DNA from 3 places in the Laedolimicola ammoniilytica genome. Region 1 is predicted to be linked to each of the others. Evidence: predicted binding sites of a transcription regulator. Region 1 holds the regulator's gene; each other region holds the start of a gene.

The links. The regulator Rex, encoded in region 1, represses fermentation and respiration genes when NADH is low (regulators of the CRP and FNR family bind a similar motif). The targets are predictions, from matches to a motif close to ATTGTTAANTANTTAACAAT.
Region 2: gap (type I glyceraldehyde-3-phosphate dehydrogenase) is a predicted target of Rex. The motif match lies at 1,604-1,623, and genes of this name have one in related genera.
Region 3: serC (3-phosphoserine/phosphohydroxythreonine transaminase) is a predicted target of Rex. The motif match lies at 1,620-1,639, and genes of this name have one in related genera.

The regions. Positions count from the first base shown of each region.
Region 1 covers NZ_JAOQKC010000015.1:40,062-43,343, forward strand. The annotation lists gene alr (alanine racemase) at 36-1,202, opposite strand; gene OCV63_RS11620 (redox-sensing transcriptional repressor Rex) at 1,296-1,943, opposite strand; gene abc-f (ribosomal protection-like ABC-F family protein) at 2,118-3,282, shown strand, end outside.
Region 2 covers NZ_JAOQKC010000009.1:66,099-69,380, forward strand. The annotation lists partial or broken gene mnmA (tRNA 2-thiouridine(34) synthase MnmA) at 1-554, shown strand, start outside; gene OCV63_RS08240 (histidinol-phosphatase HisJ family protein) at 717-1,517, opposite strand; gene gap (type I glyceraldehyde-3-phosphate dehydrogenase) at 1,756-2,769, shown strand; gene OCV63_RS08250 (phosphoglycerate kinase) at 2,862-3,282, shown strand, end outside.
Region 3 covers NZ_JAOQKC010000008.1:122,521-125,802, reverse strand. The annotation lists gene OCV63_RS07740 (phosphoglycerate dehydrogenase) at 1-474, opposite strand, end outside; gene serC (3-phosphoserine/phosphohydroxythreonine transaminase) at 478-1,557, opposite strand; gene OCV63_RS07730 (L,D-transpeptidase family protein) at 1,688-3,052, opposite strand; gene ilvB (biosynthetic-type acetolactate synthase large subunit) at 3,088-3,282, opposite strand, start outside.

The DNA of each region.
Region 1 (3,282 bases):
CCAAAATTACAGTGTGTATACACATTCAGGCCTTCTCAGGCATAAAAATCGTGAACCTCCGAGACCTTACCGTGGCGCAGGTAAATCCGCGGAACCCGCTGGGACAGGTCGCAGACAAATTCATAATTAAAGCGTCCGGACAGCTCCGCCAGCTCATCCACAGACAAATAGGCGTCCCCGTCCCTTCCGAACATGGTGACTTCCAGCCCCGGTACTGCCTCCGGAATCTCCGTCACATCCACCATCATCTGATCCATACAGACTCTGCCGCAGATGGGTGCCCGTTTTCCGGCCACCAGAATGCAGCCCTTATTGGACAGACTTCTGGGATAACCGTCCGCGTAGCCCACCGGGACGGTGGCGATCCGGCGCACGGAGTCTGCCGTATAGATGCCGCCGTAGCTGATCTCCGTACCAGGCGTGATCTCTTTTACATGCACGATATGGCTCTTCATTTCCATGGCGGGTTTCAGTGGAACCAATTCTTTCTTTACTTCCTCCGAAGGGTACAGGCCATACACCGTGATGCCCGCCCGCACCATATCCAGGTTCGCTTCCGGCAGATCGATGATACCGGCACTGTTAGAGCAATGATGAATTTGGAAACGCACGCCTGCCGCCTCACAGGCCCTGTTAAAAGCCTGATACCGCATAAGCTGCTTTTCAGTGGCCGCCTTATCCGCCTCGTCGGATTTGGCAAAATGGGTAAACAGGCCTTCCAGCGTGATCCCGGGAAGCTCCCCAATTTCACAGACTGTTTTTACACTTTCCTCCGTATCCGCAAAACCAATGCGGCTCATCCCTGTATCCACTTTAATATGCACGTTCACGTTTTTTCCCTGACGCACGGCCTCTGCAGAAAGCTCCTGTGCCATGTCCAGCCGGAACACGGTGGGACAGATATCCAGGCGCACCAGTTCCGGGTAATCCTCCGGAAATACGTAGCCCAGAATTAATATCGGCTTTCGGATTCCGTTTTTCCGAAGCTCTACCGCCTCCTCGATGGTGGCTGCCGCAAACCCCCACAGATAATCCTTTTCCTCTATCATCTGCGCGATGGGTACCGCGCCGTGGCCGTAGCCGTTGGCCTTTACCACCGCCGCAATCTGCGTCCCGGCCTGCAGATTCGCCTTCATGGCCTCAAAATTCTCTTCTATGGCATCCAAATTCACATAAGCCGCTACGCGCTTATATTTTTTCACGTCTGACACTCCTCACTATCCTTAATATATGCGTCTGCACGCAAAAGGGAGCCCATAAGCTCCCTTTTATGACTCGTCACTTCCGGTACTCCATCAGGAACGGGGATGCTCTTTCTCATACCGTGTGATATTGTAAGAAAGCTGCATCAGGCTCTCTGACAGATGTACGTTCTCCACCAGAACGTCCGACGGAACATCCAGATCGATGTGGGCGAAATTCCAGATGGCTTTGATTCCGTACCGAACCAGAAGCCGCGTCATTTCCTCCGCCTTGGACTTCGGCAATGTCAAGGCCGCAATCTGAATCTCCTCGTCCTTAATAAAGCTCTCCAGATCCTCCAGCATATGAATCTGGATACCGCGGACGCTTAAGCCCTTTAAGACAGGATTTACATCGAAGATACCTTTTATGTAGAAGCCTCGTTTTTCAAAATCCACATAATTGGCCAGTGCCTGTCCCAGGTTGCCTCCGCCGATGATGATCATGTTGTGCTTTTTGTCAAGGCCCAGAATCTTGCCGATTTCTTCATACAGATACTTCACATTGTATCCGTATCCCTGCTGTCCGAAGCCTCCGAAATTGTTCAGATCCTGCCGGATCTGTGACGCCGTGACGCTCATTCGTTTACTCAGCTCACCGGAAGAGATACGTTCTACTCCGTTCTCCATCAGTTCGCCAAGATAACGATAATAACGCGGTAGCCGCTTAATTACTGCTTTTGAGATCTCTCTCTCTTCCATAATCCTTACACATCCCTCAACCAGACTTTTCGAAACTGTTTTTATTATAATCGAAAAGCAAATTTTTTGTCAATCTTTTTGCCGCATTCTTCTAAAAGAATCTTGTTCAATCCCGCATTTTTCGCTATAATAAATTTCGTGTGGCATTCAACAACGGAAAAAAGAGGTATTTTTATGATATTAGCATGTCAAAATATAAACAAAGCTTTCGGAACGGATGTGATTCTGAAAAACGCGTCCTTCCACATCGAGGATCGGGAAAAGGCCGCCGTGGTCGGGATCAACGGCGCCGGAAAATCCACCCTCTTAAAAATCATCATCGGGGAAATGGAGGCGGACTCCGGTGAAGTGATCCTGTCCAAGGGCAGAACCATCGGCTATCTGGCCCAGCATCAGGATCTGAACAGCGATCACACCATTTATCAGGAGCTGCTGACCGTAAAGCAGGACGTTATTGATCTGGAAGCTCGCATCCGGGACATCGAAGCACGGATGAAGGAGCTCTCCGGGGAGAACCTGGATACGGCTCTGGAACAATATACCCGTATGAATCATGAATTCGAACTAAAAAACGGATACGCCTACAAAAGCGAGGTAGTGGGCGTTCTGAAAGGTCTCGGTTTTGAAGAGGAAGAATTTGACAAACACGTCAACAAGCTCTCCGGAGGTCAGAAGACCCGCGTCTCTTTAGGCAAGCTTCTTCTCTCCCACCCGGATCTCATCATGCTGGACGAGCCCACCAACCATTTGGACATGAATTCCATCGCCTGGCTGGAAACCTTCCTTCTGAATTACGACGGCGCGGTTCTGGTGGTAGCCCATGACCGGTATTTTCTGAACCGGATTGCCACGAAAATCATCGAGATCGACGCGGGCGAGGTGACCACTTTCCAGGGAAATTATTCCGACTATGCCGCGAAAAAATCCAAACTAAGGGAGGCCCGCATGCACGCCTGGCTGAACCAGCAGCGGGAAATCAAGCACCAGGAAGAGGTCATCCAGAAGCTCAAATCCTTCAACCGGGAGAAATCTATCAAGCGCGCCGAGAGCCGCGAGAAAATGCTGGATAAAATGGAGGTTCTGGAGAAACCCAGCGAGATCCGCTCCGAGATGCACATCACCCTGGAGCCCAAGGTGGTCAGCGGAAATGACGTACTGACCGTGGAAGGCCTTGCAAAATCCTTTGGACCCCAGACTCTGTTCACCGATCTGAATTTCGAAGTCAAACGCGGTGAGCGTGTGGCACTCATCGGCAATAACGGCACCGGCAAGACTACGATTTTAAAAATCCTGAACGGCCTTCTCCCGGCAGACAGCGGTTCCTTTACACTTGGTTCGA
Region 2 (3,282 bases), on a different contig from region 1:
TTATAGAGCGGACCACCGGAGAACCCTCGAAGGAGGGCAATTTCGTAACCGCCGACGGCACTGTTCTGGGCCGCCACAAGGGCATTATCCACTATACCATCGGCCAGCGTAAAGGTCTGGGCCTTGCCATGGGCCGCCGAGTGGTGGTAACGGAGATACGCCCAGAAACCAACGAGGTGGTCATCGGCGAGCAGGAGGACGTATTTACCACTACCCTTTACGCTAACCGTCTGAATTATATGTCCGAGCCTGATTTCCCTGAAGAAAAAGAGGTGCTGGCCAAGATCCGCTACAATCATAAGGGTTCTCCATGCGTCATTCACCGGGAGGGAGCGGATCTCATCCGCGTGGACTTCCGGGAGCCGGTCCGGGCCGTGACGCCGGGCCAGGCGGTCGTGTTCTATGACGGGGACTACGTGCTGGGCGGCGGAACCATCGTGCGGACGCCGGAATCCTTTTATTCAGAGGCAAATATGCGATATCTGGATCGTGTAATTGAGGATATTGAAAGTGGAAAAGCAAAGCTTACAGAGCACGAACTGATAGAGGATTAGTGGATGAAGATACTCTTGGAAGAATTGTGTATCGGGAAAAAGATGGATTTATTGTGATAGCAGCCTGCAGGGGACATTACGAAGAATGAGAAAAAGAGGCCGTTGCAAAATAGAGGAATCATCGATTTTGCAACAGCCTTTTTCCTATATAACAGAACATATTTACAGCGGAACAAACTCTGCCTTCCGCTCCCGGAACACCGTAAAATACCGAAATCCGCATTCCTTAAGAACCTCTCTGGCGTCCGCAAACCGGTAAGCCACATACTCTGTGGTGTGGGCGTCGGAGCCCATGGTGATGATTTCCCCGCCCAGTTCCCGGTAGCGTCGCAGCACGTCGTGACAGGGGTTCGGTTCGGAGAGTCCGGCTTTGTAGCCGCCGGTGTTGATCTCTATGCCCTTGCCCTTTTCGATAAGCAGCTTCAGAATCGCGTCCACCTGGTCGGCGTGCTGCGTGTAAGGGAAAATGCGCTCCCCATCCGGTACATAGCGGATGATATAATCGATGTGTCCGTACACGTCGAAATCATCGAAAGCCCGGATATTCTGAAGAGTCACGTCCAGATACCGGTTCACACCGGAGGCGGCGTCGTAAGAGCTCCAGAAATCCGGATAATAGGGATCAAAACGGTCTACCAGGTGAGTGGAACCGATGAGAAAATCAAAGGACTTGTCCGAAAGCCAGGTCCGGTAAGCGTCCCCCAGATGGGGCTGAAGCCCAATCTCCACGCCGATGCGAAGCTCCAGCCGATTCCGGTAGACATCCTGCAGACGGCGCATTTCCCGGACATAGGCTTCCGCGTCCAGGTCAAAGGACACGTCTTCATAGGGATAGTCCAGATCCAGATGCTCCGTCATGCACATAAGAGAAAGCCCATGCACCAGGCCTTTTTTTATCATATCTTCCGTGGGCGTTTCACTGTCCCCGGAAAAGCAGGAATGTAAATGATAATCTGCGGTCATGTTTTTCACCTCTGATACGAATATACCCCTATCTTAATTGAAAAAATACACAATGACAAGAAGAAGATCGCCGGGAAATTCACTGTTTTGACAAAAATTGCACAAGGCCGGGGAAATTGCGGAATTTGGACTTGCTTTTTTGTATGGAATTGGGTACAATAATTGCAGGTTGGGCCCGTCCCGAAAAAGGGCGGAAAACCGCGAATAATCTAAATTCATATTTAGGAGGAAATTTAAAATGGCAGTAAAAGTAGCGATTAACGGTTTCGGACGTATCGGCAGACTTGCATTCAGACAGATGTTTGGCGCAGAGGGATATGAGGTTGTAGCAATCAACGACCTGACAAGCCCGAAGATGCTTGCTCACCTGTTAAAATATGATTCTTCTCAGGGTAAATATGCTCTGGCAGATACCGTATCTGCAACAGAAGATTCCATCATCGTTGATGGTAAGGAGATCAAGATCTACGCAAAGGCTAACGCAGCAGAGCTTCCGTGGGGAGAGATCGGCGTAGACGTAGTTCTGGAGTGTACTGGATTCTATACATCCAAAGAGAAGGCTTCTGCTCATATCACAGCAGGCGCTAAGAAGGTAGTTATCTCCGCTCCGGCTGGAAATGACCTTCCGACCATCGTTTACAATGTAAACCATGAGACACTGACAAAAGAGGATACTGTAATTTCCGCAGCTTCCTGTACAACAAACTGCCTTGCACCGATGGCTAAGGCTCTGAACGACTACATGCCGATCGAGTCCGGTATCATGTGCACCATCCACGCTTACACAGGCGACCAGATGATCCTTGACGGACCGCAGAGAAAGGGTGACCTGAGAAGAAGCCGTGCAGGCGCAATCAACATCGTTCCGAACAGCACAGGAGCAGCTAAGGCAATCGGCCTTGTTATTCCGGAGCTGAACGGCAAGCTTATCGGCGCTGCACAGCGTGTACCGACCCCGACTGGTTCTACTACTATCCTGAACGCAGTTGTTAAGGGCGAGGCTACTGTTGAGGGTATCAACGCAGCTATGAAGGCTCAGGCTACAGAGTCCTTCGGATACAACACAGACGAGATCGTATCTTCTGATATCGTTGGAATGAGATTTGGTTCTCTGTTCGACGCTACACAGACCATGGTTGTAAACCTTGGCAACGGCACATCTCAGGTACAGGTTGTTTCTTGGTATGACAACGAGAACTCCTACGTATCTCAGATGGTTCGTACAATTAAGTACTTCGCTGAGTTAGCTTAATCAGTATTGAATCAAGACCTATTAAGAGGTCCGGTCTTTATGGACCGGATCTCTTTTTATTATTTATCCATGACAAGTAAGGAGAGATTGAGATGTTAAATAAGAAATCTGTAGATGACATCAATGTAAAAGGACAGCGCGTCCTGGTAAGATGCGACTTCAACGTACCGTTGAAGGATGGCAAGATCACAGACGAGAACCGTCTGGTAGCAGCACTTCCGACTATCAAGAAGCTGATCGCTGACGGTGGAAAGGTAATCCTCTGCTCCCATCTGGGCAAGCCGAAGGGAGAGCCGAAGCCGGAGCTGTCTCTGGCGCCGGTAGCAAAGAGACTGTCTGAGCTTCTGGGACAGGAAGTAAAGTTCGCGGCTGATCCGGAGGTTGTAGGACCGAACGCAAAGGCAGCTGTAGAGGCTATGCAGGACGGCGACGTAGTTCTTCTGGAGAACACCCGTTATCGTGCAGAGGAGACCAAGAACGGAGAGGCATTCTCCAAAGAGCTGGCTTCCCTGG
Region 3 (3,282 bases), on a different contig from region 1:
ACCCAGGTGTGTAGCCGCGTTGGCCACCTGTACGCCGATAGCTCCAAGACCGATGATACCCAGCTTCTTGCCCTGAATTTCATGGCCTGCGAACTGCTTCTTCTGCTTTTCCGCAAGCTTACTGATATCCTCATTCATGCGCTCGGACTGTACCCAGTTCACTCCGCCGATGATATCTCTGGCTGCCAGCAGCATACCTGCCAGTACCAGCTCTTTTACACCGTTGGCATTGGCGCCCGGCGTATTGAAAACTACGATACCCTGATCCGCGCATTTGGTCAGCGGAATATTATTGACTCCGGCTCCGGCCCGGGCGATGGCCTTCAGATTCTCCGGAAAATCTACCTCATGGAGCGCGGCACTTCTGACTAACAGCGCGTCTGCCTCCTCCATATTTTCTGTCTGCTTATAATCCTCTGTAAAATGATCCAGACCAAACTGCGCGATCTGGTTCATGCATTTGTACTGATACATGGCTTAATTCTCCTCCTCGAACTTCTTCATGAACTCTACCAGAGCCCTGACGCCCTCGATCGGCATGGCGTTGTAGATGCTTGCGCGCATGCCGCCTACGGTTCTGTGGCCCTTCAGGTTCACAAAGCCTGCCTCGGTGGCTTCCTTGATAAATTTGGCGTCCAGATCCTTGTCTCCGGTGACAAAGGGGACGTTCATGATGGAACGGTCTTCCTTGCGGACAGTACCCTTAAAGAGCTTGCTGGAATCCAGGAAATCATAGAGAACCTTTGCCTTCTCCTCATTGCGGGCCTTCATCACTTCCAGTCCGCCCTGCTTCTTCAGCCATTTGAAGACCTTCCCGCACATATAGATGCAGTAACAGTTCGGGGTATTGTAAAGGGAGTTGGCGTCCGCATGGATCTTATATTTCATATAGGTCGGGGTGTACGGAAGCACATCCTCGGTAATCAAATCCTCGCGGATGATCACGATGGCCATTCCCGCAGGGCCCACGTTCTTCTGTACTCCGCCGTAGACGAGACCATACTTGCTTACGTCCACCGGCTCAGATAAGAAGCAGGAGGAGATGTCGGATACCAGTGTCTTGCCCTTGGTATTCGGCAGTGTATGGAACTTGGTTCCGTAAATGGTGTTGTTCTCGCAGATATATACATAGTCTGCGTCTGGGCTGACGGGCAGATCGGAGCAGTCCGGGATGTAAGAGAAGGTCTCGTCCTCGGATGACGCGATAGCATTGGCCTTGCCATAGATCTGCGCCTCTTTGAACGCCTTCTTTGCCCACTGTCCGGTGATGATATAATCAGCCACCTTATTTTTCATCAGGTTCATGGGAATTGCCGCAAACTGAAGATGTGCGCCGCCCTGCATGAACAGTACTTTGTAATTGTCCGGAATCTGCATCAGATCGCGCAGATCCTGCTCCGCCTCATTGATGATCTTCTCGAAGGCCTTGGAGCGGTGTGACATTTCCATCACGGACATTCCTGTTCCCTGGTAGTCCAGCATCTCATCTGCTGCTTCGCGCAAAACCTCTTCCGGCATTACGGCCGGTCCTGCTGAAAAATTGTACACACGACTCATTTTTTCATTCCTCCCACTTCAAATTTCTAAGTGTATATTTTGTTATTTCTTTATTGTAGTACTATGTTAAACTCTTGTCAATTCGAATTGTGTCATAAATTCGTGCAAATTCGGTATTATCGACAGATTTTTAATAATAAAGCACCACCGGGGTCCCGGATTCCATGTTGGCATAAACCTGCGCCATGGCTGCGGGCGGTGTGTTCACACAGCCGTGGGAACCATTTGTCAGATAGACCTCTCCGCCGAACTGGGCACGCCAGTAGGCGTCATGAATTCCATAATTGCCATAGAAAGGCATCCAGTAGTTTACCGGAGTCCGGTAGTTGTCCCCCTTCAACACTGCGTTACGGGTCTTATACTGAATGGTTGCCACAATGGACGGGGTGTTGTAACCCTTGCTGATATTGCCGGTTACCACGTCGGTATCTACCACCAGAGCACCGTTCTTGTAGCACCACATATGCTGCGCACCCATATCCACTTCAATATAGGTGCTGCCGATGTCGCCGTTGGGGCCGTCCCAGGTATTTCCCTTATGGCTGTAGGCCGGTTCCTTTGTAACCGTCTCGCCATTTTCTATGGAAGCAAGGAGTGCGGCGCTCTCAGTCGCTTTATCGATCTGCCAGCCGTAATTGCCACCCTTGACGGTAATGGTTCCTCTCAGGGTACTGTTGAAGGTATGGGACTGCTTGTAGGTGTCGCGCTCCTTAGCCAGGGCGGTCACCCAGTCGGTCACAGCCTGCTCCGAAAGCGTTGCCTTGTAATCATCAATGGTAATAAATCCGCTGATGACGGATTTGTCTACCACCTCGGCCTGCTTTCCGAAGGTATAGGTGACAGAAGCGCCAAGCCATTCATCGAGCTGCGCTGTCAGTGATGTGATTTCTTCTGATTCCGTAGTAATCTGAGGCTCCACGTAGCAGCCTGCATCATCCAGATCAAGCGTCTCTATCAGACTTTCGGAAGCCATGCGAAGCTGGTCGCTTACAGTTTCCCGATCAAGCTCTGCACCCTGCTCCTCTTTATGTACCTTGTAGCCATCTTCCGTCATTTCCACCCAGGCATTTTCCGGAGAGGCGCCTTTTTTCATGCAGGAATCCACCGCTGCGCCAAAAGCGTCCTCATCATAGTTGAGCTCGGGGCCCACCTGGTACATATCCTTCTGCCAGAACATTCTGGGCCACAGAAAACCGTTCTGCTCCCGCTTCAGTGTCCGGACGGTGTCGCCCTCTGAGAAGCTCATGCCGAGCTCCGCCGGAGTCAGGGTGACGGTGTCGCCGCCCCGCTCCGTAATGGTTAATGTATAAGCATTTGCCTGGGAAAGCAGCAGCTCGTTCACCTGTTTCACCGTATACAGATCCGCGTTCACTCCGTTGACCTCAGTACCCGTGAAGAAATGTTCCATAAAGTAAACAGAAACTCCCACATAAGCTATCACAAGAACGATCAGTACCCAGAGATACCAGCGTATCCGTTTTATTACCGCTATCATTTTTTCACTTTTTACTCCACTCGTTTTTTGATGTCTTATTTCTGATTTAAATCATCCGCGTCGAAGGTTTCCTCCAGCGGGGCTCCCGGAGACATCATCGGGAATACCTTGTCATCGCTGTCGATGACGCACTCCAGAACCACCGGACGGCCTAATGCAATGGCCTTCTCCAGCGCCGGAGCTACTTCTTCTTTCTTCGTTACACGCATGCCGACTGCGCCCATGGCCTC